Regions from separate parts of the Crenobacter cavernae genome, predicted to be linked through region 2. Evidence: riboswitches for the same ligand, from Rfam matches in the RefSeq annotation. Region 2 holds a riboswitch; the other holds the start of a gene.

Region 1 (15,789 bases), 1.6 Mb from region 2:
CAGCATGCGCGTCAGTTTGGAAATCTCGGAGTTGGCGTCCGGGTCCGAGGTGCCTCGGCCAACTACCACCAGACAGCTGTCGGCGCGCGACACGGTCTGGCCGGATGTGCCCTCGGCCTCGATGATGCGCTGGCGGCACAGCTCCAAGAGCTTGGGGTGCAGGTCCATCGCCGCGCCGAAGTGGAACTCGGTGTCGGGGTGGGCGCGTTGCAGCGCCAGCAGCTCGCTCGGCATGTCGTTCTTGGCGTGGGTGGCGGCGAGCAGTACGCCCGGCACCATCACCACCTTCTTCGCGCCGTCGGCGATCACCGCGCCGACCGCCTGGTCGATGGTCGGCGTGGCGAATTCCAGGAAGCCATGCTCGACGCGGCGGCCGGCGGCGCGCTCGCGCAGCAGCTCGACCAGTGCCATGAACTCGTTGACGCCGTCCGGGTCGCGGCTGCCGTGGCCGGCCAGCACGATGGCGTAATCGTCGGCCGCGCTCATACGGCCTCCGGCGGAGGTTCGATCTGGCTAGGGGCTGGTTCGATTTGGCTAGCCATGGGGTCCAGCGTGCGGATCAGCATGATGCTCATGTCCGAGAAACGCTGCTCGACGCATTCGGCCAAGGTGCCATGCCATTCGGCGTCGCCGCGGGTGAGGTTCTCCCAGACTTCCACGCGATGCCCGGGCGGAATGCCGTTTTCCAACAGGTAGGCGGCGATGTGCCAGGGCATGAACGAGCGCGCCTCGTCCCATGGACAGGGAATCACGATGGCGTTGCGCTGGTCTTGCAGCACGTGCGCCAGATGACGCTTGAACGGGGTCAGGTCGCCGCGGCGGTGGAAGGTGATGAAGGTGGTTTCGTCGAAACACACCTTGGCGCGCGAGGCCAGGATTTGTGCCGACGAGATGCCGGGAATGGTGTCCACCGGGTGGCCGCAGGCGCGCTCGACGCGTTCCAGGTACTGGAAGCCGCTGAAGTGGATGTCGCCCATGAACACCACCACGCACTTCTTGCCGGCATGGTGCAGCTTGGCGACCTCGTCGAGCTGGGCGACCTGGTCGCGGTAGCCCATCTGGATCACCTCGGCCGTCTCCGGAATCAGCGGGCGCACCACGTCGATCACCGCATTGAAGCCGGCCACCACGTCGGCCTCGCGGATCAGTTGGGCCGAGCGTTGCGGCAGGTAGCCGATGTCGCCGGGGCCGGCGCCGATACAGATAATCATGGCAATTCCTTTATTTGCGTAATCGGTAGCGGGCGGGCGGCCAGGCCGACGGTGCGACCGATGACCAGTAGCGCCGGGCTGCCCAGTTGCGCCGTCGCCACGTCCGCGGCCAGGCATTCGAGCGTACTCAGCACCTGGCGCTGTTCCGGGCGGGTGCCGTGCTGGATCGCCGCCGCCGGCGTATCGGCCGGCAGGCCGTGCTGCAGCAGCTGTCCGGCGATGTGGGCGAGGCGGCCCATGCCCATGTAGATCACCAGCGTCATGCCGCTCTGCGCGAGCAGGCGCCAGTCGGGTTCGTCGCCCTGGTGGGTGTGGCCGGAGACGAAGGTGACGCCGTGCACGTGGTCGCGGTGGGTGAGCGGGATGCCCAGCGTGGCCGGCACCGCGATGCCGGCGGTGATGCCGTTGACCACTTCCACCTCGATCCCTGCGGCGAGCAGGGTCTGCATTTCCTCGCCGCCACGGCCGAACATGAACGGGTCGCCGCCCTTGACGCGGGCGACGCAGCGGCCGTCCAGCGCTTCGGCCAGCATGCGCTGTTCGATGTCGGTCTGCGCCGTCGACGGGCAACCGCCACGCTTGCCGACGTGGACCACCTCGGCACCGGGCGCAGTGAACTGCAGCACCTCGGGGTTGGCCAGGTCGTCCAGCAGCACCACCTCGGCCAGTGCCAGCCGGCGCACCGCCTTCAGTGTCAACAGTTCGATGTCGCCGGGGCCGACGCCGATCAGGTAGACCTTTCCCTTGCCGCTCATCGTCCCAGCCTTTCGCGGATCGTCAGCGTCAGCTGGTCGGCCGACAGGCTGTCGAGCGGCAGGTATTCGCCCTGCAGCGCCTCGGCCAGCTCGCGCGCACGGCCCAGCCGCACGTAGCCTTCTTCGGTGTCGAGCACCAGCGCCGGCGTGCCTTGGTCGGCCAGGCCGGCGGCCAGCGCCAGCGCCTCGCTCCACGGGTCTTGCCGGGTATCCAGCGCGATGTTGGCGCGGCCGTCGCTCAGCACCACTAGGAGCGGCGTCAGGTTGTCCTGGCGCGCGTGCTGCGCCAGCGTTTGGACCGCCAGCTGCAAGGCGTGCGCCAGCGGGGTGCGCCCGCCGGTGGGCAGCTCGGAGAGCGCCCGTTCCGCCTGTTCCACCTGGCGCGTGGGCGGCAGCACCAGCTCGGCCTCGCTGCCACGGAAGGCGATCACCGCGACCTGGTCGCGGCGCTGGTAGGCGTCCTGCAGCAGGCCGAGCACACAGCCCTTGACCGCTTCCATGCGCCGCTTGGCCGCCATCGAGCCGGAGGCGTCGACTACCAGCAGGATCAGGTTGGCCTGCTTGCCGACGCGTACCTTGTCGTGCAGGTCGGCGCGGGTGACGGCGAATTCGTTGGGGTTGCGCAGCAGAGCGCTGCGCAGCGTGGCATCGACGGCGAGCTGGCTCGGCGCCTCGTTCGGCACGGCGCGCACGTAATGGCCGCGCCGGGCGCCGGCGCTACTGCTGCGCCGGCCGCTGGCCTCGTGCGCCTGCAGTGCACGGACCTCGATACGGCCGACCTCGCTGGCGGCGCCGGTGGCGAACAGCTGTTCGGACGCGGTGCCCGGCTGGGCGTCGTCGTTGATCTCATCCTCGGATGGCTCGGCGTCTGACGTATCGTCGCCGGACGGAGATTCCGTCTCGGGCGGCGGTGGGGGCGGCGCGGACGCCTGCTGAGTCAGCTCGTCGAGCCGCTCGCGGTCCAGCCCGGTCTGCTCGAACGGCTTGCGGCGGCGGCGGTGCGGCAGCACCAGCTCGGCGGCGTTGCGCACGTCTTCGGCGGTGACCGCGTCGCGGCCATCCAGCGCGGCCATCGCCCGCGCCGCCTTGTGCATCACGATGTCGGCGCGCAGGCTGGCGACCTCGAACTCGCAGCACAGCTGGCTGATGAAGGCGAACAGCGAGTCGGGTAGCGCGACCTCGGCCAACCCCGTCTGTGCTGCCTGGATCGTCGAGCGCAGCGCGTCGGTGTCGGCCTGCCAGCCGGCGACGAAGCCGGCCGGGTCGGCCTCGAACGCCAGGCGGCGCCGCACCACCTCGGTACGGACAGCCGGGTCGCGCGGCGCGGTGACTTCCACCATCATGCCGAAGCGGTCGAGCAGCTGCGGGCGCAGCTCGCCTTCTTCCTGGTTCATGGTGCCGAGCAGCGTGATGCGCGCCGGGTGGCTGACCGACAGCCCCTCGCGCTGCACGGTGTTGGTGCCCATGGCGGACACGTCGAGCAGCACGTCGACTAGGTGGTCGGCCAGCAGGTTGACCTCGTCGATGTAGAGCAGGCCGCGATGCGCGGCGGCGAGCAGGCCGGGCTTGAACGCCTGCCTGCCGTTCTGCAGCGCTTTTTCGAAGTCCAGGCTGCCGAGCACGCGGTCTTCGGTGGCGCCGAGCGGCAGGTTGACGAACGGCACCGGCGAGGGCTCGGCCAACGTGTCAGCGTTCTGGCAGGCGTCGCACTCGGCCAGCGGCGCTTCCGGTGCGCAGTTGAAGGCGCAGCCGCTAACCCGCTGGATAGGAAGCAAGACATCGGTCAGGCCGCGCGCGGCGGTGCTCTTGGCGGTGCCCTTGTCGCCACGGATCAGCACGCCGCCGAGCGTCGGGTCGACCGCGCACAACAGCAGCGCACGCTTCAATTGTTCCTGGCCGACGATGGCGGCGAAGGGATAGTTGTGTTTCATCGTTTCGGGTTCTCCCCGCGCGCTTCCAGCATCGCTTCGCTTTGCAGGTGCAGTTCGCGCAGCGCGGTCAGGGTGTCCGGCTTCGGAGCTTCCCACAGCTGGCGCTGCGCGGCTTCGAGCAGCCGCTCGGTGATGGCGCCCAGCGCCCACGGGTTGCTCTCGGCGAAGAAAGCTTGCATCGCCGGGTCGAACGCATAGGTTTCGGCCAACTGCTCGTACACCCAGTCGTCCACCACGTGCGCGGTGGCGTCGTAGCCGAACAGGTAGTCGACCGTGGCGGTCAGCTCCAGCCCGCCCTTGTAGCCGTGCTGCTGGATGCCGGCGATCCACTTCGGGTTGGCGACGCGCGAGCGGAACACGCGCAGCACTTCCTCCTTCAGTCCGCGTACCGCCGGGTTGTCCGGGTTGTGGCTGTCGCCGAAGTAGTGGCGCGGCTGGCGGCCGGTCAGGCTGCGGATCGTCGCGATCATCCCGCCGTGGTACTGCAGGTAGTCGTCGCTGTCGAAGATGTCGTGCTCGCGGTTGTCCTGGTTGTGCAGCGCCACCTCGACGCCGGACAGGCGGTGACGGAAGTCTTCACGCGCGTCGCTGCCGTTGACATGGCGGCCGTAGGCGTAGCCGCCCCAGTTGATGTAGGCGGTGGCGAAATCGGCATCGTCCTGCCAGTTTTGCTCGTTGATCAGCGGCAGGATGCCGGCGCCGTAGGTGCCCGGCTTGGAGCCGAACACCCGGTACAGCGCACGCTGCTCGGCTGTGTCGCGCGGCAGCTGGCCGAGCAGTTCGCTGGTCAGGTCGGCGAGATAGTGCTTGCGGATGAAGTTCTGCTCGATGGGTTCGTCCAGCTGCGCCACGGCATGCACCGCCTCGTCCACCAGGTGAATCAGGTGCGGGAAGGCGTCGCGAAAGAAGCCGCTGATGCGCACCGTGACGTCGATGCGCGGGCGACCGAGTTCGGCCAGTGGGATCACCTCGATGCCGGTGACGCGCCGGCTCTCGGCCTGCCACTTGGGGCGCACGCCGAGCAGCGCCAGGATTTCGGCGATGTCGTCGCCGTGGGTGCGCATCGCGCTGGTGCCCCACACGCTGATGCTGACCGTCTCCGGCATGTGCCCGGTTTCCTTGCGGTGGCGGGCCAGCACTTCGTTGGCCAGTTCGGTGCCGATGTGCCAGGCGGCCTGCGACGGCAGGCTGCGCGGGTCGACCGAGTAGAAGTTGCGCCCGGTGGGCAGCACGTGCGCCATGCCGCGGGTCGGCGCGCCGCTTGGCCCAGCCGGGACGTAGCCGCCGGCCAGGCCGTGCAGCAGGTTGTCGATTTCTTCGGTAGTGCGCGCCAGGTTGGGCACCAGTTCGCGGCAGACGAAGGTCAGCGTGCGCTGCAACGCGCTGTGGGCGGTGACACCGGGCAGTACCTGCGCCAGCACCGCGTCGAGCGCGGCCGCAGCGAAGCCCTGTTCGGCCAGCCCGGCGACCAGTCGGCGGCCCAGTCCGGCGATCTCGTCGAGCGCGTCGGCGCGGGTCACCAGCGGCTTGGTCGCCAGCGCCTGCAACAGCGCTGGCACGCGGTCTAGCCGTTTGCCCTTGTCGTCCTGCAGCCCATCCCAGGCGATGCCGAGTGCTTCGGCGATGCTGGCGGGCAGGCTGGGGATGCCTAAGTTGGGCAGGCGCACCAGCGCGCACACCATGTCGATCAGCGCGTCGTCCTCGGGCGCCCGGCCCAGTACGTGCAGGCCGTCGCGGATCTGCGCCGCGCCCAGCTCGCACAGGTAGCCGTCGATGTCCTCGATAAGGTGGGCGACGTCGACGCCTTCCATCTTGGCCAGCGTCAGCGGCACGCCGTCTTCGTTCAGCGTGGCGTCCCACTCGTGGTCGTGATCATGGTCGTGGTGATGGTCATGATCATGATGGTGGTGATCGTGGCCGTGATGATGGCCGTGGTGGTGATCGTGTCCGTGGCTGTGTGGCTTGGTCACGCTCGGGCGGTATTTGCCGGTGGTACTTGGGGTGGCGTGGGCGACGGCCGGTTTGGCCGGTTGCATGCGGTACTGGCTGACTGGTGCCGCAGCGGGTTCATGCTGATGAGCGTGCGCATGATGGTGATGATCATGATCATGATCGTGATCGTGGCTCAGCATCGCCGCCAGATCGGTATCGAGCTTGGCTTCCTTGATCAGGTCCCAGATCTGCTGCTGCAGCAAGGGCAGTTTGGCAGGGTCCAGCATCTCGACCTGGTAGTACTCGTCCACCAACTGAGTCAGCTGCGCCAGCGGGCCGTAGGTGTCGGCAGTGGTCATCGGCGGCGTCAGGTGGTCGATCACCACCGAATGCGCGCGGCGCTTGGCCTGCGAGCCTTCGCCCGGGTCGTTCAAAATGAACGGGTAGAACATCGGCATGTCACCCAGCAGCGCGTCGGGGAAGCAATGCTCCGACACCCCCACCCCCTTGCCCGGCAGCCATTCCAGCGTGCCGTGCTTGCCGACGTGGACGATGGCGTCGGCCTGCCAGTCGTCGCGCAGCCAGCAGTACAGCGCGTAATAGTGATGAGTCGGCGGCAGGTCCGGGGTGTGGTAGATCGCGTCCGGGTCCATGCCGTAGCCGCGCGGCGGCTGCAGCGCGACGAAGGCGTTGCCATATTCCAGCCCGGCGAACACCAGTTTGCCTTCGTGCACGTAGGCGCTGCCCGGGGCGGCGCCCCAGTGCTCCAGCATCTTTTGCTGTAAGACTTGCGGCAGTTGGCCGAACCATTCGGCGTAACGTGCCGCTGGCACGCTGGCGATGGCACGTTCGAGCTGGTCCGCCGTCAGGTAATCCTCGTCGTAGGCGCCGCGGTCGATCAGCTCGTGGATCAGCGCGTCGCTGGTCTCGGGCAGGCCGGGAATGTGATAGCCCTGCGCCTGCATCGCATGCAGCAGCGCGAACAGCGAGGCCGGCGAGTCGAGGCCGACCGCGTTGCCGATCTGCGAGGCCTTGCTGTTGGAGTTGGTGAAGATGAAGGCAATGCGCTTCTGGTCTGCCGGGCTGCGGCGCAGCGCCACCTGGCGCGCGGCGATGCCGGCCACGCGCCGTACCCGGTTGGCCAGAGGCGCATAGTGGGTCTCGTCCTGCTCGTGCTTGAACGACATCGGCACGCTGATGATGCGGCCGTCGAATTCCGGTAGCGCCACGTTCATCGCGGTGTCGAGCGGATTGAGCCCGCGCTCGGATTGCTCCCACTGCTGCTGCGTCATGCTGCTGGTGATGGCTTGGATCACCGGGATGTCCAGCCGCTCGAACGCCGCCACCGACCAGCCCGCCGCGGTCGGGCCGTCGGCGTTGACGTCGCCCATCGCGAAGGAGGTGGTGTTGATCAGCGCGTCGATGCGGCCAACGTCACTGAAGAACTGCAGCGCGGCCGGCATGCCGGCGTCGTCCAGTGTGCGCAGTGAGGCGGTGTAGACCGGCAGCGCGTTGAGCTGCCGTTCGGCCAACATGTCCACCAGCATGTCGATGAAACGGGTGTTGCCGCTGATCCAATGCGCCCGGTAGAAGGTGATGCCGACCGTCGGCCAGGTCGGATTGCGGATTTCGGCCCAGTCGTCGAGCGTGCAGAGCGTCGACAACTCCGGGTGGTAGATGCCGTGCTCGGGTAGCGGGGTCGGCGGCAGATAGCCGAAGCCGGTCATCAACAGCCGGTCGGATAGGCAGCGCAGCAGCTGCGCCATATTGGCGGTGCCGCCGGCCTGCAGGTAGGCGGTGACGTCGTGCTGCAGCGCCGGCGGCACGCTCGATAGCGCGGCCAGCTCGGGGTCCGGTTCGCCGGTGCCGCTGACCACGATCAGTGCGCGACCGTGGTGCTGCGCGTCCTTCACCAGTTCCTCGAAGCCGGGGATAGCGCTGGCGCGACCCAGCACGCGCACCACGACGATGCGCGCCGTGGCGACGGTGGTGGCAAGCAGCGCGCTCATGCGCTCGGGGCCATCCACTGTCTGCAGGTTGACGCCGGCGACCGGCACGAAGCCCTCCGGCAATTCGGCCTCGGCCCGGTGCAAGGCGGAAAGGTCGGTGCCGGCGTGGGTCAGCAGCACGATGCTCATGCTTGATCCTCGCTCAAATCCACAACGTCGCCGATGCCGAGCTTGTGGAAGATCAGCGGTTCCACCGGGCAGCCGCCAACCAAGTGCTCATCGACGATGCGCTCGATCGCTGCTTCGTCCACCTTGCGGTACCACACGCCATCCGGGTACACCACCAGAATCGGCCCCTCCTTGCATACAGCAAAGCAGTGGGAGCGGGTGCGCTTCACGCCGATGCCGGGGCAGGCATCAATCGCTTGGCCCAGCTTCTTGAACATCTGTTCCGCCTGCATGCCGCCTTCGGTGCAGCGCGGGCCGGTGCACATCAGCACGTGTTTATTGTGGGTTCTCATCGGCTTGCCTGCGCCTTGTATTGCACGTCATAACGCTTCCATTTGTAGACGGCGGCCGACAGCGCCCAGGCTGCCGCGAACACGCCAATCATCAGATAACCGAAGTTTTCCAGGCCATCGTTGAGCAGCGCCACCGCATTCCACACTAGGCCGGACAGCTGAAACTGTTCGGCCAGCAGGCTCAGTGCGCCCAGTCCGCCGATCAGCAGCGCTAGTAGCGCGGAAACGGCGGTGATGCTCAGGTTGTACCAAAGCTTGCGTTGCGGGTTATTGAAGGCCCAGGCGTACGCGCCTACCATCAGCGTGCTGTCCAGAGTGTCGAGCAGCGCCATGCCGGCGGTGAACAGCGCCGGGAACACCATCAGCGACCACGGCGAGATGCCTTCTGCAGCGTTAACGGCGGAAAGGGACAGCAGGCTGATGGTGCTGGCGGTGTCGAAGCCGAGCCCAAACAGCAAGCCAATCGGGAACATATGCCAGCTGCGGCGTACCAGCCGGAACAGCGGGCGCAGCAGCCGCGCCAGCCAGCCACGGTCGGATAGCAGCGTGTCCATTTCTTCCTCGCTCACCGTTTCGCCGCGCTTCATGCGCTGGAAGCTGGCCCACAAGCCTTTGAGAATTGAGAGGTTGATTACGGCCAGCGCCAGCAGGAAAAAGGCCGAAACCCCCGCGCCCACTGCTTCGAACGAGCCGAGCTGTTGCTTGAACTGCGTGGCGGCCAAAGCGATAGCGGCCACCGCCAGAATCACAATGGTGGAATGCCCAAGCGAGAAATAGAAGCCGACCGAAAACGGGCGCTGCCGTTCGTGCATCAGCTTGCGCACCACGTTGTCGATGGCGGCGATATGGTCGGCATCCACCGCGTGGCGCAGGCCGAATAAATAGGCGAGCAGGGCGGTGCCGAGCAGGGCGGGCTGGTGGGAGAAGGCGCTAAACGCCCAGAGCCAAGCCAGAAGATTGGCGGCTACCAATAGGCTAAGAAGGCCGACCGGGAAGGCGTGGCGGCTGGCAGTGCGGCCGCTGGTAAATCCGGTGAGCGGAGCTGTCATGTGTACCCTCGGGAGACGTAACGTCGCCGCGAGCGAGGGCATGAATGGGCGCATAGCCATTCTTGCAATCCACCGGTACACCCCGCCCAGTCGCTGCTCGCGTCGACACGCGTGACGGCCGGTCTCCTGGCTTGCGCTTCATCGCGCTGCGCGGCCTTCCCAGATGGTTCCAGTGGCAATTAAACGCAGGCTCGTCGCTTACAGTTGCGGGGGCAGCCGCGGCATTGCACCGCATTCCCGTTTCACCCTTCAAAGGGCACCGTCACAGGCGGCCGATGATACGTTACAACGGCTTGATTGTGAATGGGTTTTGAGGGGAATCCTATAGCCGGATGGCGTGTTTGTAACCGTTTTGGTAATTATTTAGTGAGATGATTGGTCAATGTCATTGCACGTCGCAGTTGCGTAGGGCGCATTCGAAGCGTAACGAAGTGAAGCGCAATGCGCCGCATGATAAGCGGTTAAGGATGGTGCGGATTATGGGGGGAGGCGAAGGATGTCATTCGGCGCACCGCGCTTTGCTGAGCGGATCTCTACGTGCGAATCTTTGATTCGCTCAGTGATGGATTCGCCCGCGATGCTTCGAGTGCGCCCTACAAAAGATAAGCGGCCAATGCGGTTTCCAGCCGTTGCCAATCAGCTTCGTTAGCCGGCAAACCAAAACGAATGCTCTCCGGCTCGGCAAAATAGCGAGTCAGAATGCCGCGCTCGGCCAGGAAGGTATGCGCAGCAAAAGTATGCGGCCCGGCCAGCCATTGAAACAGCGCGCAGCCGCCATGCGGGGTGGGGCCGTATCGGTTCAGCAGGCTAGCCAAGCGTTCCCTATCGGCTGTCAGCCGCGCGCGCGTTTGCTGCTGCCAGGCCATATCCTGCAGGGCGAGCTTTACTGCCGCCCGCGCCGGGCCGCTGACTGCCCACGGTCCTAATTCTTCCTGCAAGGCATCCAGCAGTTCGCGCCAGGCAAATACAAAGCCCGCTCGTATACCGGCCAAGCCAAAAAACTTGCCCACCGAGCGCAGCACGATCAAGCCCGGCGCGCCAACCTTGTTCAAGATGCTGAACTGAGGCGTGCAATCCATAAACGCTTCATCGACTACCAGCCAACCGCCACGCATCGCCAAGCGTTGCCGCCAGCCTTCCAGTTGCTCGGGAGTAAACATCTGGCCGGTGGGGTTGTTCGGGTTGCACAGCAGTAATACATCCAAGGTATTCACTGCGGCGTCCAGTTCGGAGGGCGCAAAGCGCTGCACCTGATGGCCGCGGCGTTCCCAGGCGTAGGCATGCTCGGCATAGCTCAGATTCAATAGGCCGGCCGTGCCAGGCGCACGCAGCAGCGGCAGGGTCTGAATCGCCGCTTGCGAGCCAGCCACGGGCAATAGCAAGGCGCTGCCGTAATACGCTGCCGCTGCCTGTTCCAGCCCGTCGTTAGTTTCTGGCAAACGCTGCCAAGCGTCAGCCGGCAAGGCGGGCACCGGCCAGCCGTGCGGGTTCAGCCCGGTGGATAGGTCTAGCCAATCGCGTTCCGGAATACCGTAACGACGCGCCGCCGCGATAACTCCCCCGCCGTGCTCAAGCATGCAGAACCCCCCCCACGATCAAAGCCAATACCACCCACAGCCACAATCCACGCTCCACCAATTGAATCGCCCGCTGAATGTCGCTGGCGTCTGGCGCACGTAGCAGGCCCAGTGCCGGCCGTTGTTTGAGCTGGCCGTGATACACCGCCGCACCGCCCAGCGCTACACCCAGCGCCCCGGCGCCCGCCGCCATCACCGGGCCGGCGTTCGGGCTGTACCAAGTCGGTGCCTGCGCGCGCCAGCAACGCCAGCCGTCGCGGACATTGCCGAGGACGATATAGGTCAGCGCGGTCAGCCGCGCCGGAATGTAATTCAGCACGTCGTCGAACCGGGCCGCCGCCCAACCGAAATACACGTAGCGCTCGCTGCGATAGCCCCACATCGCGTCCAGCGTGTTGGCGAGCCGGTAAAGCACCACGCCCGGCGCACCCAAGAGCAGAAACCAGAACACCGCTGCGAAGATCGCGTCGCTGCCGTTTTCCAGTACCGACTCGATGGTGGCACGGGCCACGTCCTCTTCGCTCAGCGCCGAGGTGTCGCGGCTGACGATCATGCCGACGCGCTCTCTTGCGAGCGGCAGGTCGTTGCTCATCAATGCTTCGACCACCGCCTGGGCGTGTTGGGCCAGGCTGGTCGCACCGATGGCCAAGTAGAGCAGCAGCACCTGGCAGATCGGTCCGATGGCTGGAAGTGACGCTAGACCGGCCGCCGCCAGTGCGAACGGCAGCAGCAACAGCGCAATCCCCAGTAGACCGCGCAGCCGCATGCGCCAGCTGGGTTCGAGTTCGGGCGTGGCCGGGTAGAGGGCGGCCTCGATGCGGCGCACCAGGGCGCCGAAACCGACCAGCGGATGCCAGCGACGCGGCTCGCCTAAGAGCTTGTCGAGCAGTACGGCGAGGAACAGAAAAATGGAGGGGGTCACAAACGGCGCCTCTATAATGACGAGCCCCGGTTTTGATGAGACTTGCATTGCAAGTGGGCAAAACCGATTCGAAAGGCGCGATTTTAGAGCCGCCGACAAAAAAAAGCGCGTTCGGAGCAAAACCATGCCAGCCAAAACCATCATGATCCAGGGCACGACGTCCGACGCGGGCAAGAGCACCTTGGCCACCGGCCTGTGCCGCCTGTTAGCCCGCCGTGGGGTACGGGTCGCGCCATTCAAGCCACAAAACATGGCGCTGAACAGTGCGGTGACTATCGACGGCGGCGAGATCGGGCGCTCGCAAGCCGTGCAGGCGCTGGCCTGCGGGATCGAGCCGCATACCGACATGAACCCGATCCTGCTCAAACCTAATAGCACCATCGGGTCGCAGGTCATCGTGCAGGGGCGGGCGATCGGCAATATGGACGCCGCCGCGTATCACCGCTACAAACCCGAGGCGATGAATGCGGTGCTGGCGTCGCACCGTCGCCTGGCCGGGCATTATGACTGCATCGTGGTGGAGGGGGCGGGCAGTCCCGCGGAGATCAATCTGCGCACCGGTGACATCGCCAATATGGGCTTCGCCGAAGCGGTCGATTGTCCGGTGATTCTGGTGGCAGACATCGACCGTGGTGGCGTGTTCGCGCACCTGGTGGGCACGCTCGCGCTGTTGTCCGAGTCGGAGCAGCGCCGCGTCGTCGGCTTTGTCATCAACCGCTTCCGCGGCGACGTTGGTCTGCTACAGCCGGGGCTCGATTGGCTCGAACACTACACTGGCAAGCCGGTGCTCGGCGTGCTGCCGTATCTGCAAGGGCTGCACATTGAAGCCGAGGACAGCCTGAGCCGAAGCAGCGTTCGGCCAACCTTGGGCACCGCGCAGACCCTGCGCGTGGTGGCGCCGGTGTTGCCGCGCCTCAGCAACCATACCGACTTCGACCCCTTGCGCCTGCACCCACAGGTCGAGTTCACCCTGGTCGGGCCAGGGCAGGCCATCCCGGCCGCCGACCTGATCATCCTGCCGGGCAGCAAGAACACCCGCAACGACCTCGACTGGCTCCGCGCCAACGGCTGGGAGCCGGCGATCCTGCGTCACCTGCGCTTCGGCGGGAAACTGATTGGTATCTGTGGCGGTTTCCAGATGCTGGGCCGCATGCTGCATGACCCGCTAGGGGTTGAAGGCGCCGCCGGGAGTACGGCAGGACTCGGCCTGCTTGAGATGGAAACCACGCTGACAGCGCACAAGCGGCTGGAACGGCAGGAAGGAAGATTGGCTATCGCCGATGCGGCGGTCAGCGGCTATGAGATCCATATGGGGGTGTCGAGCGGGCCAGCCCTTGAGCGCCCCGCCGTCAGCCTGCCCGATGGGGCAGACGGCGCCGTTTCGGCCGACGGACAGGTGTTGGGTACCTATCTGCATGGCTTGCTCGACCATCCGGAAGCCTGCCTTGCGCTGCTCCGTTGGGCCGGGTTGGAGGAGGCCGTTCGGCTCGATTACCGCGCCGAACGGGAAGCACATATTGACCGCCTGGCCGACATGCTTGAGCAGCACCTCCAGCTGGAGCGTCTCACCGCACTCCTGCCTTCGGCCCTGTTGCAGGGCGCGTGCTAGCCAGAGCAAGGGTTCGGCTTGGCCGAACGGTTCGCTTTGGGGTCTGTATTGGTTTGATGACGCGTGGAAGCAAAAAACGCCACCAGGGAAGCCCGGTGGCGTTTTGTTTGGGACCTGCAAGGCCAGCGGGGGAGCACTAGCCTCGTTGTAGTGTCATGCGCGAAGGCCTCTTGGCCTCGAGGAGACGCTCGGCCAGTGCGCCGAAGAGTAGCCCGAAGGTCGCCCACAACACCGCCTGGACGCCGAAGGTCGCGATCCGGAAGTCCCAGAGCAGCGACGCCGAGAAGGCTGCCGGTACATCGTTGAAGCTAGGGAGCATGAATAGCGCGGCCGCGTTCAGGCCGACAAACGTTGCGATTGCAATCTGTGCCGCGTTCCAGCTACCCCGTCGTGCTTGCCAGCGACGGAACAGCGACACTGACAGCGCCGCTGCCGCGATGGACAGGGCAATGACCCCGAAGAACAGGATGGTACGAAGGTCGAGTGTCTCAGGATTGCCGACGGCCGGGGGATTGGGAGGGTATTTCAGGAACGGAACGAGTGTGATGGTCACGAACCCGAACAGTGCGAGGGTGGCGGCCGTTGCACGGGCCCGCAGTGCTCCCAGCCGGCCGTAAGCGAAGGCGAACACCAGCGCGAAAATGCCGCCCAGCGCGGCGCTGTACACCACGACGCCGGTGATAAGTCCGAGGCCGGCCTGGACGTCCCGGCTCACCAGCTCGGGTTCGGCCTCTGCTGCCTCCGCCGTCGTTGTGCCATGTGCATGGTCGTCATGATGTGAGTGGCCTGCATGGGCCTGCTGCTCTTCGAATGCAATCGCAAGTTCTACCGGGGGTTCGCCAAAAGTTTTGGCGAACCCGAAACTCAACAGGCCGGCAACGACGCCCGTTATCAAGCCCCTAATGAGGAGATCTCTAATCATCGGGGGTCCTTTAGTGGCAGGGGAAGCCAAGCAGGTGGCGGCCGTCATGCACGAACTCGTGAATGTACATGCCGGGGAACAGCGAGGTAGCGCCTTGCTCGACACCGACAAAGTAAATGGCGAGCAACAGCAGCAATCCGGTGAAAATGGCCCAAGGCAGCAATTCACGGACCGGAATCGTTACCGGCGCTACCGCTACGGGAAAAGAGGAAGTCGTAAGCATTTGATTCTCCTGGGGAATGACGCGCCCCGGTTAAAGGTGGCTCGTGCGGAAGGTCTGGCTTGCCGGCAAACTAGATGTCAGGCTCACAGTGGCGCGACCGCGCGGGATTCTCACCCGCTTCTTCTCGCACAAGTGTGTCGCATTTTAGAATGGGGCACGACTAAGTCAAAGAACTTCCATCCGGCCTCATGAAAACGGAACTGACCTTGCTGTGCCATGCCCCGACCCATGCGATGCGCGCGGGGATGTTCCCTTGCGCTGAAGATCCCATCGAGTGGCCGGAATATCTGCCAGCCGGCATGACACTCGATGCCCTGTCGTTCGAGCGTGTGCTGGTTAGCCCCGCTCGCTGCGCGCGCGAGACGGCAGCGGCGTTGTCGTTGACGGCAACGGTGGACTCGGCGCTTCGGGAATTGGACTATGGCGATTGGCAAGGGCGGTCGCTGAAAGAGATTGTTCGGGACGACCCCGAAGGCTTGCAGCACTGGCTCGCCGACCCCGCTACCGCGCCCCATCGGGGAGAAAGCATCGAAGCGCTTGCCAGACGGGTCGTCGACAGGCTGAAGAATCCCGTGCACTTTCCGGGGTGCACCTTGTTGGTGACACACGCAAGCGTGATCAAGGTGCTGCTGCTGGAGGCGGTGGGGGCACCTCTGACCGCTTTTTCGAGTGTGGATGTCGCTCCTTTGTCGAGAGTCGCGCTGACAGCATTCAAGGACAGATGGCGTTTGCGGATTGGTGAATCGCTGATAGGTTGAGTTGTTGGTGGCTCTGTTGCAGAAATCGGCTCGGAAGCGGCTGTCCAGCGGTTCCGGTAAGCTGAGCCGATGACCCGACCTACCCCGGCCAAGTACCGCACGAAGAATTGGAAGACCTATAACGCCGCGCTCAAGCAGGGGCTCGTTGTTGATCTGGCTAGACAAAGACATGGCCTGGCAAGGCGAGCCCAGCGGCCCGCGCGGTCGCCCCCCAAAGTTCAGCGATGCCGCCACCCCGTTCTGCCCGACGATAAAAGGCCTGTTCGGCCTGGCCTTGCGCCAGACTGTGGGCATGGTGGAGAGCCTGCTCAAGCTGGCGGGTCTGGATTGGACCGTACCGGAACTTCAGCACGCTCTGTCGTCGCCAGCAGTATCTGACGGTTCAAATCCCTGCTCGCCTGACCCGTTCGGGGCTGCACCTACTGATCGA
Region 2 (15,789 bases):
GCTTGAAAAAGCCCTTCAACGCGTCGAGGCCGTGGCTCAACAGGCCGCCCTCCTCGGGCAGCGCGCCATTCGGCGTCAGCTTGTCGACCAGCTGCGGCAGGTATTCGGCGAGGTTGGCCGACAGCTGCTGCGGGTCGATGCCCACCTTCTCGGCCAGCGCCGCCAGCTGCTCGTTGCCGAGCACCGACTGGATCTGCTCGGCCGACACCGGCAGGTTCTCGCCGGTCCCGACCCACGAGCCGACCACCTCGGACAGCCCCCCCTGCTGGAATTTTTCCACCAAGCCGGACAGGCCGCCGTTGCGTTCCAGCAACTGCTGCACCGCACCGGACACCCCGCCTTCCTCGCTCCCGAACAGACCGCCCAATTGATCCCACAAAGCCATGGTTTACCTCCTCGTGACGCCGTTTGAACACGCGATGACGAACGGATTGCCGCACCGCTTGCGACCTCGTTTCAGCCTAGCAGCTTGCACAGTTTGTGCAAAAAATAAGCGACAAACTGGCCAAGTCATTGAAAGTACTCGATAATGCCGAGGTTGCCCCTTCTAAACGGAACCCCGATGATCCGATTCCTGCTGCTGTTCGCCACCGTCGCCACGCTGTTGTCCGCCACCGCCCGAGCCGAAGTCTGGGGTTACGTCGACGAACAAGGACAGGCGCATCTGGCCGAACGACAGGTGGACGAGCGCTACCGGCTGTTCCACAAGAACGGCTCGGTGAAGGGGCGCGAGGATGCCGTCGACGACGTGGTCGTCACCGGCAAGACCCGTGTGCGGCCCGACCTCGTCGCCGGCCTGCCCAAGGTGAACGCGCCGAAGATCAGCGCCGGCAAGAAGGCGCCGTATCGCGACATGATAGCCAAGGCCGCGCGCGACAACCAGCTCGATGCCGCTTTGCTGCACGCGATCGTCAGCGTCGAATCCGGCTACCGGAACACCGCGCTGTCGCCCAAGGGCGCCGTCGGCCTGATGCAGGTGATGCCGGCCACCGGCGAACGCTTCGGCGTCACCCAATTGAACGACCCGCGCCAGAACCTGAAGGCCGGCGCGCGTTACCTGAAATTCCTGCTGACCACCTTCAACGGCAACCTGCCGCTGGTGATCGCAGCGTACAACGCCGGCGAAGGCGCGGTGCAGAAGTACAAGAACCGCATCCCGCCGTACCCGGAAACGCGCGGTTACGTCGCCAAGGTGCTGGCGTCCTACCAGGGCGGCGCCGACACCGGCGGCACCACCTACGCGGCCAAGCGCGTACGCGTGATCATCAAGCCGGACCAGGCGCTGTAAGCGGCGCCCCGGCAAAGCAAAACGGCCTGCAGATGCAGGCCGTTTTTGTATCGGGCAACGTTTTCAGCGCGAAGCGGCGAGCCTTGCCGCCACCCGGCGCAGCGTCAGCCAAGCGTCGCCGACCTCGGCGCCCTTGATCTGGCGGTCGGCACGCGCGCACTCGGGCAATAATTCCATCAGCGTGCGCGGCCCGATGCGTTTCAAGGCCGGCTCGGCCAACCTTTGCCTGTCGCCCCACAGACGCAGCTCGCGGGCGAGATCGCGCACCGTCCTGCCGTCCTTCAGCCCCTGACGCAGCTTCAGCAGCGTGCGCACGTCCTCGCTCGCCGCCCACAACACCAGCACCGGAGCCTCGCCCTCTGCCTCGAGCCCGTCGAGCATGCGCGCGACGCGCGCGCCGTCCCCCGACAGCCACGCTTCCGACAGCTGGAACACGTCGAAGCGCGCGACGTTGGCGACCGACGCCCTGAGGTCGTCGAAGCCGATCTCGCCTTCCGGGAACAGCAAGGCGAGCTTGTCGACCTCCTGCCGCGCGGCGAGCAGGTTGCCTTCGACGCGGTCGGCGAAGAATTGCAGCGCCTCGGCCGACAGCGTCTGGCCCTGGCGCTTCAGTCGCCGCGCGATCCAGCCGGGCAGCTCGGCGCGACCGACGGGCTTGGCCTCGACCACCTGCGCGGCCGCCGCGAGCGCGGTGAACCACTTGCTCGACAGCTGGGTTTTCTCGAGTTTCGGGAGGATGACGAGCATCAGCGTGTCGGCCGGCGGCGCCTCGGCCAGGGCCTGCAGCGCGGCCGCGCCTTCGTTGCCGGGCTTGCCGCCGGGGATGCGGATCTCGAGCAGCTTGAGCGACGTGAACAAAGACAGGCTTTGACTCGCTTCGGCAAGACGCGACCAGTCGAAGCCGCCCTCTGCGATCAGCACCTCGCGTTCGCCGTAGCCGGCGGCACGCGCCGCCGCACGGATCGCGTCGGCGGCTTCGAGCGCGATCAGCGCTTCTTCGCCGTGGACGAAGTAGAGCGGCGCGAGGCCGCGCTCCAGCTGCCCGGCGAGCGCGTCAGCGCTGAGGCTGGGCATCGGGCTTGATCGACTGTTGCCCGGCGGCCGGCAGCGGCTTCACGTAGGCGAGGCTGCGCACCAGCTGGTCGGCCGCGTCGCGGCGCATGTCCTTCCACAGGAAGGCCTCTTCCTCTTCCTTACCGAGCACGTCCTGGTCGGCGTAGCCGAGCTTGCGGCGGACCAGCACGGTGCGCGGCGCGCCGAGCGGTTCGGCGTTCTGCGTCACCTCGGCGGTCACGCGCAGCGTCAGCAGGTACTCGTTGACCTTGCCGCCGCGGTTGATCGTCAGGATGTCCTTGGCGGTCTCTTCGTGGCTCACGGTCAGCACCGCCTCGGCGTCCTTGGCCGACGCGGCGAGCTTCAGGCGCGGGTCGCGCTCGAGCGCCTTCTTCAGCTCGGGCAGCACGCTGCCCTGGCCGTCGAGGTAGAGCGAGGCGAACGGCAAGGGCTTCGTCGGCGCGGAGACGCCACGCAGCTGGAAGCCGCAGGCGGTGAGCGTGACGAGCGACGCGAGGAGCAGCAGGTTGCGGATCAGACGCATGAACACTCCGGCTGGGGGCCTGGGCCCCCTGAACGGTTAAACGACGATGTTGACCAGACGGCCCGGCACCACGATCACCTTCTTGGCCGGTTTGCCTTCCATGAACTTCTGCACGTTCTCGTTGGCCATCGCGGCCGCCTCGATCGCGTCTTTCGCCGCGGCGGCCGGCACGGTGATGCTGCCGCGCAGCTTGCCGTTGACCTGCACCATCAGTTCGAGCTCGGTCTTGACCAGCGCCGACTCGTCGATGCTCGGCCACGCCTGTTCGAGCAAGGCCGTGCCGGGCTTCAGCCCGTTCCACAGCGCCTCGGCGATGTGCGGCACGATCGGCGACAGCACGATCACGGCGGCTTCGAGCACCTCCTGGGCGACGGCTCGGCCAAGGTTGTCAGAAGTGTCGGCCTTGTCGTAGGTGTTCAACAGTTCCATCACCGCGGCGATCGCGGTATTGAACTGCTGGCGGCGGCCGTAGTCGTCGGCGACCTTCTGGATGGTCGAGTGCAGCTTGAAGCGCAGCTCCTTCAAACCGGCGCTGAGTTCGCCGGACGCGTACTTCTCTGCCACGCCGGTGGCGACGTGCTCGTTCACCGTCTTCCACAGGCGCTTGAGGAAACGGAACGCGCCTTCTACGCCGGCGTCCGACCACTCGAGCGACTGGTCCGGCGGCGCGGCGAACATCATGAACAGGCGCGCGGTGTCGGCGCCGTACTTCTCGATGAATTCCGACGGGTCGACGCCGTTGTTCTTCGATTTGGACATCTTCTCGATGCCGCCGATGGTCACCGGCTCGCCGTCGACGCAATGGCGGGCCGAGATGATTTTTCCTTTGCCGTCGCGCTCGAGGATCACGTCCTGCGGCGCGATCCAGTCCTTGGAACCGTTCGGCAGGTCGCGGTAGAAGGTCTCGCACACGACCATGCCCTGCGTCAGCAGGCTCTTGAACGGCTCGTCGCTCGACACCAGGCCCTCGTCGCGCATCAGCTTGTGGAAGAAGCGCGCGTACAACAGGTGCAGGATCGCGTGTTCGATGCCACCGACGTACTGGTCGACCTGCAGCCAGTAGTCGGCCGCCTTCTTGTCGACCATCGCGGTGTCGCAGTTCGGGCTCGCGTAGCGCGCGTAGTACCAGCTCGACTCGACGAAGGTGTCCATCGTGTCGGTCTCGCGGCGCGCCGCGCTGCCGCACTTCGGACACGTTGTCTCGTAGAATTCCGGCATTTTGGCCAGCGGGCTACCGGCGCCATCGGGAATCACGTTCTCCGGCAAAACGACCGGCAGCTGGTCTTCCGGCACCGGCACGTCGCCGCAGTGGTCGCAGTGGATGATCGGGATCGGGCAGCCCCAGTAGCGCTGGCGGCTGATGCCCCAGTCGCGCAGCCGGTACTGCGTGCGCTTAGCGCCATGCTGCTGGGCTTCGAGGTCGGCGACGATCGCGTCGAACGCCGCCTGGTAGCCGAGGCCGTCGTACTTGCCGGAATTCACCGTTTTAACGGATTCGTCCTTGGCGGCGTACCACTCGCGCCATTCGGTCGCTTCGAAGTCGTTGTCGCCTTCTACCTTGCCGATCACCTGCTTGATCGACAGCGCGTACTTGTTGGCGAACGCGAAGTCGCGCTCGTCGTGGCCCGGCACGGCCATCACCGCGCCCTCGCCGTAGCCCCACAGCACGTAGTTGGCAACCCACACCGGCAGCATCGTACCGGTAAGCGGATGCTCGACGAACAGCCCGGTCGGCACGCCCTTCTTCTCCATGGTCGCCATGTCGGCCTCGGCGACCGAGCCGGCCTTGCATTCGGCGATGAAGGCTTGCAGCTCGGGATTGTTCGCGGCGGCCTGCGTCGCGAGCGGGTGCTCGGCGGCGACCGCGACGTAAGTGGCGCCCATCAGCGTGTCCGGACGCGTCGTATAGACCTTCAACTCGCCGCCGTGGCCGACGCTTGCCGCGTCATACGGGAACACGATCTCGGCGCCGAAGCTCTTGCCGATCCAGTTGCGCTGCATGGTCTTGACCTGCTCGGGCCAGCCGTCGAGCGTGTCGAGGCTGTCGAGCAGTTCATCGGCGTACTGGGTGATCGCGAAGTAATACATCGGGATTTCGCGCTTCTCGACCAAGGCGCCCGAGCGCCAGCCGCGGCCGTCGATCACCTGCTCGTTGGCGAGCACGGTCGCATCGACCGGGTCCCAGTTCACGATGCCGTTCTTCTTGTAGATGACGCCCTTCTCGAACAGCCGGGTGAACAGCCACTGCTCCCAGCGGTAGTACTCGGGAGTACAAGTGGCCAGTTCGCGTTCCCAGTCGAGCGCGAAACCGAGCTGCTTCAACTGGCCCTTCATATACTCGATGTTGGCGTAGGTCCACGCCGCCGGCGCGCCGCCGCTCTTCATCGCGGCGTTCTCGGCCGGCAGGCCGAACGCATCCCAGCCCATCGGCTGCAGCACGTTATAGCCCTGCAGCTTCATGAAGCGCGCCAGCGCGTCGGTGATGGTGTAGTTGCGCACATGGCCCATGTGCAGCTTGCCCGACGGGTACGGGAACATCGACAGCGCATAGTATTTCGGGCGGGTGGTGTCTTCGACGGCGCGGAAGGCGGCGGTCGTCTCCCAGTGCGCTTGCGCGGCGGTTTCGACTTCGCGCGGGCTGTAGTGTTCTTGCATGGCGATCTTTAGTATCCGGATGAAAGCGGTCGGCGAAAACCGGCCCTTGCGGGCGGGCTTTGGTCGACGTCCTCGAAGCGCCGATTATAACGGCGCGGCCGGGTGGCCGACAGTGCGGCATCTTGGAGCAAAGCTTGGCCGAGCCTCAGGAGAGCGCCTTGAAGCGTTCCAGCGCCGCCAGCGTCGCGTCCAGGATGCCCGGCTCCCACAGCGAGTGGCCGGCGTCGGGCACGACCACCAGCTCCGCCTTCGGCCACGCCTGCGCCAGCTCCCACGCCGACACCGGCGGGCAGACGAGGTCGTAGCGGCCCTGCACGACCACGGCCGGCAGGTGGGCGATCTTCGCCATATTGTCGAGCAGCGGCGCATCGGCGAGGAACAGCCGGTGCACGAAGTAGTGCGCCTCGAGCCGCGCGATCGAGTAGGCGACGGCGTCGGCCCCTTGCGACGCCGGCTGCGGCAGCAGCGTCGCGCACGCGTCCTCGAAACCGGCCCAGACGCGCGCGGCGGCGACGCGAACCTCGCGGCTCGGGCTGGTCAGCCGTGCGTAGTAGGCGGACAAAAGGTCAACGTGCTCGGCTTCGGGGATGATGGAAAGAAAAGCCTCGCGCGCCTCGGGCTGAAAGTCGCCCATGCGGTGCATGAACCAATCGACTTCGCTGTCGCGGCCGAGGAAGACGCCGCGCAGGATCAGGCCCTTGACGCGCTCCGGGTGCGTTTGCGCGTAGGCGAGCGCCAGCGTGCTGCCCCACGAGCCGCCGACGACCAGCCAGCGCTCGATCCCGAGGTGAACGCGAAGCGCCTCGATATCGGCGATCAGGTGAGGCGTCGAGTTGGCCGAGAGTTCGCCGAAAGGCAGAGAGCGGCCGGCGCCGCGCTGGTCGAACAGCACCGCGCGGTAGTGCGCCGGGTCGAACAGCTGGCGGTGGCGCTCGGAACAGCCGGCGCCCGGGCCGCCGTGCAGGAACAGCGCCGGCGCGCCGTCGGCCCGGCCGACCTGTTCCCAGTACAGGCGGTGGCCGTCGCCGACGTCGATAAGGCCGTCGGCGAACGGTTTGATCGGGGGAAACAGCGGCATCATGGCCTCCGGAAAATCGTCGTCACGTCAGGGTAGGCTCCGCGCAGGTGCGTCACCGCAGCAGCGACGCGAGCATCTGGCTCGCCATCACCGCCATCAACAGCGCGAACGCCTTCTTGAGCTTCGCCACCGGCAGCTTGTGCGCGGCAGACGCGCCTGCCGGCGCCAACAGTACGGTCAGCACCATCAAGGTCGCCATCGCCGGCAGATAGACGAAGCCGGCCGCGCCCCACGGCAGGCCGGACACGTTCCAGCCGCTGGCCAGGTAGCCGACCGCGCCCGACACGGCGATCGGCCAGCCGAGCGCGGCGCTGGTCGCGATCGCGCGGTGGATCGGCACGTTGCACCAGCTCATGAACGGCACGCTCATCGAACCGCCGCCGATGCCGACGAAGCTCGACACCACGCCGATCACACCCGACGCGCCAAGTTGGCCGAGCCTGCCCGGCATCGCGCGGTGCGCGGTCGGCTTAGCGTTGAAGAACATCTGCGCCGCTATCGCGTATGCGTAGACGACGAAGAACCACTTGAGAGAGTCGCTCGGGATCAGCCCGGCGATCTGGCTGCCGGCGAAGGTGCCGAGCACGATGCCCGGCGCCATGCCGCGCACGATGGACCAGTCGACCGCGCCCCTCCGGTGATGCGCGAGCACGCTCGAGAAGCTGGTGAACACCATCACCGCGAGCGAGGTGCCGACCGCCAGGTGCTGCACATGGTCGCCGCCCAGCTTGGCCGAGGAGAGGAACCACACCATCACCGGCACGATCACCAGGCCGCCGCCAACGCCGAGCAGTCCGGCCAGAAAGCCGGCTATAGCGCCGAAGGCGACGAGGCCGAAAAACAGTTCGATCGCGGGCATCAGCCGAGGACCTCCATCAGGATGGTCCATTCGTCGTCGGTGACCGGCGTGATCGACAGCCGGTTGCCGCGCTTGAGCACCGTCATGGCCTCCAGCCCGGGAACCTCGCGTAAGCGCGCCGGCGACAGGAAAGCGGTCCGCTTCGCGTAGCGTATCGCCACCGATTGCCAGCGCGGCGCCTCAGGCGTCGATTTCGGGTCGTAGTACGGACTTTCCGGGTCGAACTGCGTCGGGTCAACGAGGCAGGTCTCGGCGACCTCGGCCAGGCCATAGACGCCCGGCTCGGCGCAGCTCGAATGCCAGAACAGCACAAGGTCGCCGACTCTCATCGCGTCGCGCATGAAGTTGCGCGCCTGGTAGTTGCGCACACCGGTCCAGACGAAAGCCTGCTCTGGGGCGGCGGCGAGATCGGCGATACCCAGTTCGTCGGGCTCGGATTTCATCAGCCAGTAGGCCATGCTCGCTCCGTGGAATGAAGGTGAAAAAGCCGCCCTTGGGCGGCTTGGACGCGGGCGCCCTATGATGCCGGAGCGCCCGCCAGCAGAATCAGGCCAACAGCATAGCGCCCAGGTGGGGCTTAACGGAAACGCAGCAGCCCCGACTCGGTCAACAGCGCGTCGAGCCGGACGTCCCACGGCTCGCGCGGTACGGTGTCGACCTTCTGGCAGTCGAAGGCGACGCCGACGATCAGCGGTTTGCGGCCGACGCGGCGGTGGCGGCGAAAGTGCAGCGAGCTGTCGTAGAAGCCGCCGCCCTGGCCGAGGCGGAAACCGTGCGCGTCGACACCGACCAGCGGCACGAACAGCACATCGAGCGACTCGGCGCGCGAGCGCGGGCCGTGGTATTCCCACAGGTGGTAGCGCGGCTCTCGGTACCAGCGGCCGCGCCCGTCGACCTCCGTGAACCACAGGCGCCGGTGACGCCGCGGAATCGACGGCACGAACACGCGCGCGCCGCGCCACAGCGCGGCGTTCATCAGCGGGGTCAGGTCGAGTTCGGAGCCGGCGGCGACGTAGGCGCCAAGGCGTTTGCCGCGTCCGATCAGCGCGCGCGCGAGGCGCGGCAGCCGGGCCGCGACGGCGTCGCGATAGGCGGGATGGAGGCTGGCGCGGGTGCGCCTCAGGGTACGGCGCAAGACGGATTTGTCGTTCACGTCGGCTTCCGGCGGGAAAAAGATTCGGGCCGCCCGATGGGCGGCCCGAAGCGGTAGAGGGTTCCCCCCACAGGTGTCGTTCCGGCAAAATCCGCTTGAACCCTGTCTCCAGGGGGCCGCCTGCCTGGCACTACCGGGCGTGTCCCGCTAAGGGGACACGGCACACCCGTGCCGTAGATGCTAGCGACCAAGCGAACGCATTGGTTCAAAGGAATTGTGCGCCTTCTCGAACACCGCAGGGGGAAAAACGAATCTTCCGGGCTGCTTCCCTTACGCGGGGAACAGCGACTGCTGGTTCGCGGTGAGCGCGGCGTCGGCCGCCTCGCTCATGCCGCGTATTTTACGCTGAAACTCGGCCATCTCCAAGCCGCCGCCGACCTTGGTCTTCAAAAGATCGTGCGCGATGTTCAAAGCGGCCATGATCGCGATCTTGTCGGCGTCGACGATCTTGCCCGTGCCCTGGATCGCGTTCATCTTGTCCTGCAACAGGTGCACCGCCTCCAAGAGCGTGTCGCGCTCGCCGGCCGGCGTACCGACCGCGAAGTGGCGGCCCATGAGTTCGATGTCGACCTGAACGATGTCGCTCATACGGCTTCTTCCTCGTCGCGGGGCAGACGCTCGATCAGCGCCGCCACCCGGTTGCGGGTTTCTTCCAGGCGGAACCTGAGCTCGGCGTTCTCCTTCAGCGCCGCGCCCAGGGCCTCGGCCAACCTTGCATTCTGCCCGCCCGATTCGCCCAGCGCGGCGATCAGCGCCGCCACGCGGCTTTCGAGATACTCGAGATCGTGTTCCATGGGGCGGAGCATAGCCCGGGCCTAACGATGCGTCAAACCGAGCCTGCCGCGCGCTTTTTCCAGCGTCGCGCACACCGCTTCGGCTCCGTCGACGAGGCGCGGGCCGGGCCGGCCGACCAGGTCGCCGGGCAGCGTGTAGCGGGTGCCGGCCGCCACCGCCGGCAGGCGGGTCCAGCGGCTCCAGACCTCCAGCATCGCCGCGTCGTTGGCCAGCATCACCTGCGGCCGCGCCGCGACCACGGTCTCTGCCGACACCTGCGGCGCAGGCAGCTTCAGCGCGCCGAACACGTTGCGCCCGCCGCAGCTTTCTATCATCTGGCCGACGAAACTCTCGTTGCTGACGGTGAAGATCGGCGTCTGGCTGATCTGGTAGAACACGCTGACCGGCGCGCGCGCCGCGTAGCGCTGGCGCAGCGCGGCCAGACGCGCCCGGTAGCGGTAGGCGGCGGCTTGCGCCGCCGGCACGGTATCGGCAAGTTGGCCGAGCGCGGCGATCTCGGCGGCGACGTCGTCGAGCTTCAACGGCCGCGAGATATAGAGCGGCACGCCGAGCGAGCGCAGCCGCGCCTCTTCGCGCGGGCCGAGGCCGTCGCGCCAGGCGACCACCAGGTCGGGCTTCTGGCGCAGCAGCGCCTCGAGGCTGAAACCGGTGACGCCGCCGACGCGCGGCAGCCTGGCCGCCTCGGGCGGGAAGTCGCTGTAGTCGACCGCCGCGACGACCTTGGCGCCGGCGCCGGCGGCGTAAAGCAGCTCTACCGTGTGCGGCGCGAGCGCGACGATGCGCTTGGCCGGCGCGGCGAGCGTGACGGCAAGACCCATCCCGTCGCCGACGACGACCGCCGCTTCGGCTGCGCTCACGACAAACGACACCAGCAAGGCCGCAAGAGCCAAGGTTGGCCGAGCCCTCATTTTTCTTCCCCCTTCAAAGCGAGCGGCAGGCCGCACGCGACCAGCGTGACTTTGTCTGCGGCCGCCGCGAGGTCCTGGTTCAGCCGGCCGAGTTCGTCGACGAAGGCGCGCGTCGCCGCGCCCATCGGCACCACGCCCCAGCCGAGCTCGTTGGTCACCAGCAGCACCGTGCCCGGCAGGCGCGGCAGCGTGGCCAGCAGCCGCGCGCGCGCCTCCGGCCAACGTTGGCCGAGCCCCCCGCCGCTGCAGACCCCGTCGACGAAGTGCATCAGCCACATCGTCATGCAGTCGACCAAGAGCAGCGTATCGGGCGCGGCCTGCGCCTCCAAGGCCTCGGCCAACGTTGCGCCGGTCTCGGCGAAGCCCCACGCCGCCGGACGACGCGCGCGGTGATGCGCGATACGCGCAGCGAACTCGGCGTCACCCGGGTCGCACGCGGCGGTGGCGAGATAGACGACGCGGCCCGGATGGGCGAGCGCGAGCGTTTCAGCGTAACGGCTCTTCCCGGAACGGGCGCCGCCGGTGATGAGATGCAACATGACGAAAAGCCTAACAGGCCGGCCGCACGAAGCGACCGGCGGAATAAAAAAAGCGGCCTGCCCCGTGGGGCATGGCCGCCGCTTGAGCTTCCGTGACTTACTTGCTCGCGTAACGCACGCCAAGGAAATACTCGCGGCGCGGGGTATTAAACCCACGCGCCAGTTCGTACTCCTTGTCGCCGACGTTATCGACGCGCGCGTCGAGCGTCCAGCTACGGTCGATCGCATACTGTGCGAACAGATTGGTCACGCCATAGCCGTCCAGGCGTTGCGTATTGGCCGGGTCGCTATAGCGATGGCCTTGGACGCGCACTTCTGCACCGACGGTCAAGGGTTCTATCACCGCGTATGAGGCTTTGAGGCTGGCATGGCGCCGTGTGCGGCGCTGCAGCTGTTTGCCGCTGTCGGCGTCTTCCGGCGACTGCCAAGTGGCCGATGCTTCGAGCGACAGCGCGCCGAAACGGGTCTCGCCGGACAACGTCGCACCCTGGATCTTGGCGCGGTTGAGGTTGTTGACTGAGCTAAAGTCGGCGTTGCCGACGATCAGGTTGTCGATGCGGTTGTCGAACACCACCAGTTTGGCGGCGGAATCGCCTTGGCGGTAGCCGAGTGCGGCCTCCCATTGCTTCGACGTTTCCGGCTTGAGGTTCGGGTTACCCTGATAGGTAAAGCCGAAGCCGAAGTCGGTGAATGGAAAGTACAGGTCGTTGAAGGTCGGTGCCTTGAACGCGGTGCCGTAGCCGACGCTCGCCAACCAGCCTTGCGCGAAGCGCCAACCGAGGTTGGCCGAGCCGGTGGTCTTGCCGCCGAACTGGCTGTTTTCGTCACGGCGCAGGTTGACCTGGGTAAGCCAGTCGCCGAATTCGCCCTGATAACCGCCGAACACCGACTTGATCGTACGGTCTTTCGCGGTCAGTGCGCTGCTGGTATCGACCGCCTGCTTGACGTAGGACGCACCGGCGAGCCAAGTGCCGATCTCGCTCTTAACGTCGTTCTGCCAAGTCCATTCGTCCTGCGTGGTCTTAAACAGACTGTCGCGGAGGGCAAAGTCGCCGTCGGTGTAGTTCTCATACTTGTCCTGCGTGCGGGCAAAGCGCAGTGTCGACGTCCACGCTTCGGTGAACGCGTCACGGCTCTCGATGCTCTGACCGGTCAGGCGCTGGTGGACCTCGTCGGGCCTGGTGTTGTCGAGACCGCCGTCGTAGTCGGTGGTGGCGAAAGTCTGGAACAGGTTGGCCGACACGGTGTGGCCGGGCGCCCATTGCTGGGCGATGCGCGCGCTGTAGGCGTTGTTCTGGTTGCCGTCGGCATCCGGGTCGAAAGCGAAGGCATTGTTGGCGTTGGTCGCCGAGAAACCGTGGGTCTTGTCGTGGCTGGCGGTCAGGCTGAACGAGGTGTTGTCGACCTGGCCGGACACGTTGGCCGAGACCTGGCGACGGTCGTGCGAGCCGGCACCGGCGCTGACCGAGAAGCGCGGCGCGCCGCGGCCCTGCCTGGTGAAGACCTGGATCACGCCGCCGATCGCGTCGCCGCCGTAGAGGCTCGACGCCGGGCCGCGCAGGATCTCGATGCGCTCGATCTCGGCGAGCGGGATATGCTGCAGCGCGGTGCTGCCGTCGGTGGCCGACACGATGCGCATGCCGTCGACCAGCACCAGCGTGTGGTCGGCCTCGGCGCCGCGCAGAAATACGCTGGCGGTCTGGCCCGGGCCGCCGTTGGACGAGACCTCTACGCCGGATGTACGCGACAGCAGCGTCGGCAGATCCTGCGCACCGGCACGTGCGATCTCTTCTGCGTAAATCACCGTCACGTCGGACAACACTTTGTGGATCGGCGTTGCCTGACGCGTGGCGGTCACCACCACCTCTTCGCCGCGGTATTCGGGCATGGTGTCGGCGTAGGCGTGCGCACAGGCGAAGGCGAGCGCGCACAGGGCGAATGGTTGGGTTTTCATGAAACACTCTCTTTGGCGATGGGCAAAGGAGTGCAGGAAGAAGATGGCGGGCTGAACCCGCTCGAATTGCGACACGAACGACAACGGCGCCGTACGAGTCGGCGCCGGAAGAAATCCTGTCGAAGATCGCCTCCCCGCGATACTCCACATACGCAGCGCGCTTCCGGCGCGACCGCTGGCAGGCCGGTCTCCGGGCTCGGTCTGTCAGCGCCGCGCCTTCCCGTCCGTGTCGACAGTGGCGTTCGCGGCGCCTGGCGGATCACGCCAGACCTTACCGTTGCGGGGGGCAGCGCCGGTCTTGCACCGGCTTCCCGTTTCACCCGGCTTTTGATCCGCCGGGCACCTGCTCGGCGCGCATTATACGCCGGCTTGCCGCTTGTCGGGGGACGGCGCTTGGGGTAGGTTCGCGCGATGGACACCCTTACCCCCTTCCCCCGCCCCGACCTTTCCGTTTTCGACGCCGCACGCGCGCGGCAGAACCAGCTGACCAAGCCGCCGGGCAGCCTCGGCGTGCTCGAAGACGTCGCCTGCCGCTTCGCCGCCTGGCAGCGCCGCGTCAAGCCCGCGCCGCTCGCGCCCGCGATCACCGTGTTCGCCGCCGACCACGGCGTGGCAGAAGACGGCGTGTCGGCCTTCCCGCAGGCGGTCACCGCCGAGATGGTGAAGAACTTCGCCGCCGGCGGCGCGGCGATCTGCGTGCTCGCGCGCGCCAACGCAGCGCGGCTAGAAGTGGTAGACGTCGGCGTCGCGTTTCCACTCGATGCGGCCCTGCCGATCGTGCACGCCAAGGTGGCGAAAGGCTCGGCCAACCTTGCACGCGAGGCGGCGCTGACCGACGAGCAGCTGGCCGCCGCGCTCGAAGCAGGCGCCGCCGCCGCGCGCCGCGCGATCGACGCCGGCGCCAAGTTGCTCGTCGCCGGCGACATGGGCATCGCCAACACCACGCCGTCGGCGGCGCTGATCTGTGCCTACGCCGGCCTCGCGATCGACGACGTGGTCGGGCGCGGCACCGGCGTCGACGACGCCGGTCTCGCACGCAAGCGCGCGGCGGTCGCCGCGGGCCTGGCGCGCGTCGACGGGCAGCACCTGTCGCCGATGCAAACGTTGGCCGAGCTCGGCGGGCTCGAGATCGCCGCGATCGCCGGCTTCTACCTCGAAGGCGCGCGCCTTTCCGTGCCGAGCCTGGTCGACGGCTTCATCGCGACCGCCGCCGCGCTCGCCGCGTGCCGGATCGAACCGGCCCTCGGAGATTGGCTGATGGCGAGCCACGTGTCGCAGGAAACCGGCCACGCGCTGGCGATCCAGGCGCTCGGTCTCACCCCGCTGGTCGACCTCAGAATGCGCCTCGGCGAAGGCTCGGGCGCGGCGGTGTGCCTGCCGCTGATCGCGCAGGCGATCGCGCTGCACAACGAGATGGCGACCTTCGCCGAGGCCGGCGTGTCGGACGCGCTATGAACCCCTACACCCTGACCCTGCTGCGCCACGGCGAGATCGACCACGACGGGCGGCTGATCGGCCGCACCGACCTGCCGCTGAATGAACAAGGCTGGGCGCAGCTCAGGGCCAGCTGGCAGGCGATTTCCGACACCGCGCCGGTGACGGCGCTCGCGACCTCGCCGCTTTTGCGCTGTCGCGCATTCGCCGTCGAGCAGGCGCTCGCCGCCGGCCTGGCGCTGAAGGTCGACGAGCGCTTCGCCGAGTGCCATTTCGGCGACTGGGACGGCGCGGCGGTCGACGCGCTGTCGGCCGAGACGCCCTGCTGGAACGCGCGCCTCGTCGCCGGCGAACTCGACGCGCCCGGCGGCGAAACGCTCGACGTGTTCAGGACCAGGGTGCTGGAAGGCCTCGCGCAGTGGATGGTCGACGCGCGCGGCAGCCACCGCGTGCTGGTCGCGCACGCCGGCGTGATCGCGGTGATCCTCGCCGAGCTGCTCGACACCCGTTTTTCCAGCGCGCGGCTGATCGCTGTGCCGCGCGGCGGCTTCGTCCAGCTGTCGATGCTCGACGGCCACCCGGCCTATTTGACGCGACTCGAAGGGCCGGGTACCTGATGCGCAGCCTGATCCTCGCACTGCAGTTCCTGACCCGGCTGCCGACGCCGCGGCTTGAGACCTTCGAGCCGCGTTGGCTGGCCGACAGCGCGCGCTGGTTCGGCGTGGTAGGGCTGATCGTCGGCGGCCTCGTCGCCGGCGCTCTTGGTTTCGCCGCGCGGCTCGACCCGTGGGCCGGCGCGCTGGTCGCGCTGTGGATGTGGGTGTGGGTAACCGGCGGGCTGCACCTCGACGGCCTCGCCGACCTCGCCGACGCGCGCGGCGCGGCGCACCGCAGTCGCGAACGCTTCCTCGAAGTGCTTAAGGACCCGCACGTCGGCAGCTTCGGCGTGCTCTCGCTGGTGATGGCGGTGGCGAGCAAGCTGGTGCTGTTGATGCTGGCAGCGAAAGGCTCGGCCAACCTCATGGCCGTCGCGCTGGTCCCGGCATGGGCGCGTTGCCTCGCCGTGCTGTGGTCGACGACGCTGCCGCCCTTGGCGCCCGGCAGCGGCGAGCGCTTCGCGTGGACGACGCACTGGCCCAGCCTCTCGGCCAACCTTGCCCTGTTGACGGGCCTGTCGGCCTGGTTCGCGCCGGCGCTGATTCCGGCGGCGCTCGTCGCCGGCTACGCGTGGTGGAATTATCTGAAAAAGACGCTCGGCGGGATGACCGGCGACTGCCTCGGCGCCGGCATCGAACTCGTAGAGATTGCGCTGCTCGCCGCGCTGGTAACGTCCCCGCAGCTCCTCGGCTGAATCTTCACGGCGGACGGTGCCTGCCGTCCGCCGCGTCCCTCATCTCGTCCCTCATCTCGTCCCTCATCTCGTCCCTCAAGAAAATGTTATACCGTTACATTTGTTATGGTATAACGTTTGTCGTTTTCTGAGGAGCGACCACCATGACCACCCGGACCCGCCTGCCGGTCACCGTGCT

The links. A riboswitch is a leader RNA that binds a small molecule or an ion and turns the genes downstream of it on or off. The one in region 2 is predicted to bind cobalamin.
Region 1: it holds a riboswitch for cobalamin, as region 2 does, so the genes downstream of both, DWG20_RS14480 (HoxN/HupN/NixA family nickel/cobalt transporter) here and DWG20_RS06370 (TonB-dependent receptor domain-containing protein) in region 2, are expected to answer to the same signal.

What each region holds. Positions count from the first base shown of each region.
Region 1 covers NZ_CP031337.1:2,975,370-2,991,158, reverse strand. Annotated here, with positions in the region: gene DWG20_RS14510 (precorrin-8X methylmutase) at 1-486, opposite strand, end outside; gene DWG20_RS14505 (cobalt-precorrin-7 (C(5))-methyltransferase) at 483-1,211, opposite strand; gene cobA (uroporphyrinogen-III C-methyltransferase) at 1,208-1,966, opposite strand; gene DWG20_RS14495 (putative cobaltochelatase) at 1,963-3,897, opposite strand; gene DWG20_RS14490 (cobaltochelatase subunit CobN) at 3,894-7,967, opposite strand; gene DWG20_RS14485 ((2Fe-2S) ferredoxin domain-containing protein) at 7,964-8,299, opposite strand; gene DWG20_RS14480 (HoxN/HupN/NixA family nickel/cobalt transporter) at 8,296-9,348, opposite strand; cobalamin riboswitch at 9,448-9,627, opposite strand; gene cobD (threonine-phosphate decarboxylase CobD) at 9,942-10,925, opposite strand; gene cbiB (adenosylcobinamide-phosphate synthase CbiB) at 10,918-11,847, opposite strand; gene DWG20_RS14465 (cobyric acid synthase) at 11,972-13,456, shown strand; gene DWG20_RS14460 (CbtA family protein) at 13,593-14,378, opposite strand; gene DWG20_RS14455 (CbtB domain-containing protein) at 14,389-14,601, opposite strand; gene DWG20_RS14450 (histidine phosphatase family protein) at 14,790-15,359, shown strand; partial or broken gene DWG20_RS16520 (IS5 family transposase) at 15,429-15,789, shown strand, end outside.
Region 2 covers NZ_CP031337.1:1,312,661-1,328,449, reverse strand. Annotated here, with positions in the region: gene DWG20_RS06440 (YidB family protein) at 1-385, opposite strand, end outside; gene DWG20_RS06435 (lytic transglycosylase domain-containing protein) at 563-1,288, shown strand; gene holA (DNA polymerase III subunit delta) at 1,352-2,362, opposite strand; gene DWG20_RS06425 (LPS-assembly lipoprotein LptE) at 2,343-2,885, opposite strand; gene leuS (leucine--tRNA ligase) at 2,922-5,540, opposite strand; gene pip (prolyl aminopeptidase) at 5,686-6,618, opposite strand; gene DWG20_RS06410 (sulfite exporter TauE/SafE family protein) at 6,671-7,477, opposite strand; gene DWG20_RS06405 (EVE domain-containing protein) at 7,477-7,935, opposite strand; gene DWG20_RS06400 (5-formyltetrahydrofolate cyclo-ligase) at 8,055-8,630, opposite strand; RNA gene ssrS (6S RNA) at 8,691-8,875, opposite strand; gene DWG20_RS06390 (cell division protein ZapA) at 8,901-9,218, opposite strand; gene DWG20_RS06385 (hypothetical protein) at 9,215-9,424, opposite strand; gene DWG20_RS06380 (cobalamin-binding protein) at 9,446-10,282, opposite strand; gene cobU (bifunctional adenosylcobinamide kinase/adenosylcobinamide-phosphate guanylyltransferase) at 10,330-10,872, opposite strand; gene DWG20_RS06370 (TonB-dependent receptor domain-containing protein) at 10,970-12,826, opposite strand; cobalamin riboswitch at 12,991-13,188, opposite strand; gene cobT (nicotinate-nucleotide--dimethylbenzimidazole phosphoribosyltransferase) at 13,238-14,281, shown strand; gene DWG20_RS06360 (histidine phosphatase family protein) at 14,278-14,877, shown strand; gene cobS (adenosylcobinamide-GDP ribazoletransferase) at 14,877-15,611, shown strand; gene DWG20_RS06350 (GTP-binding protein) at 15,755-15,789, shown strand, end outside.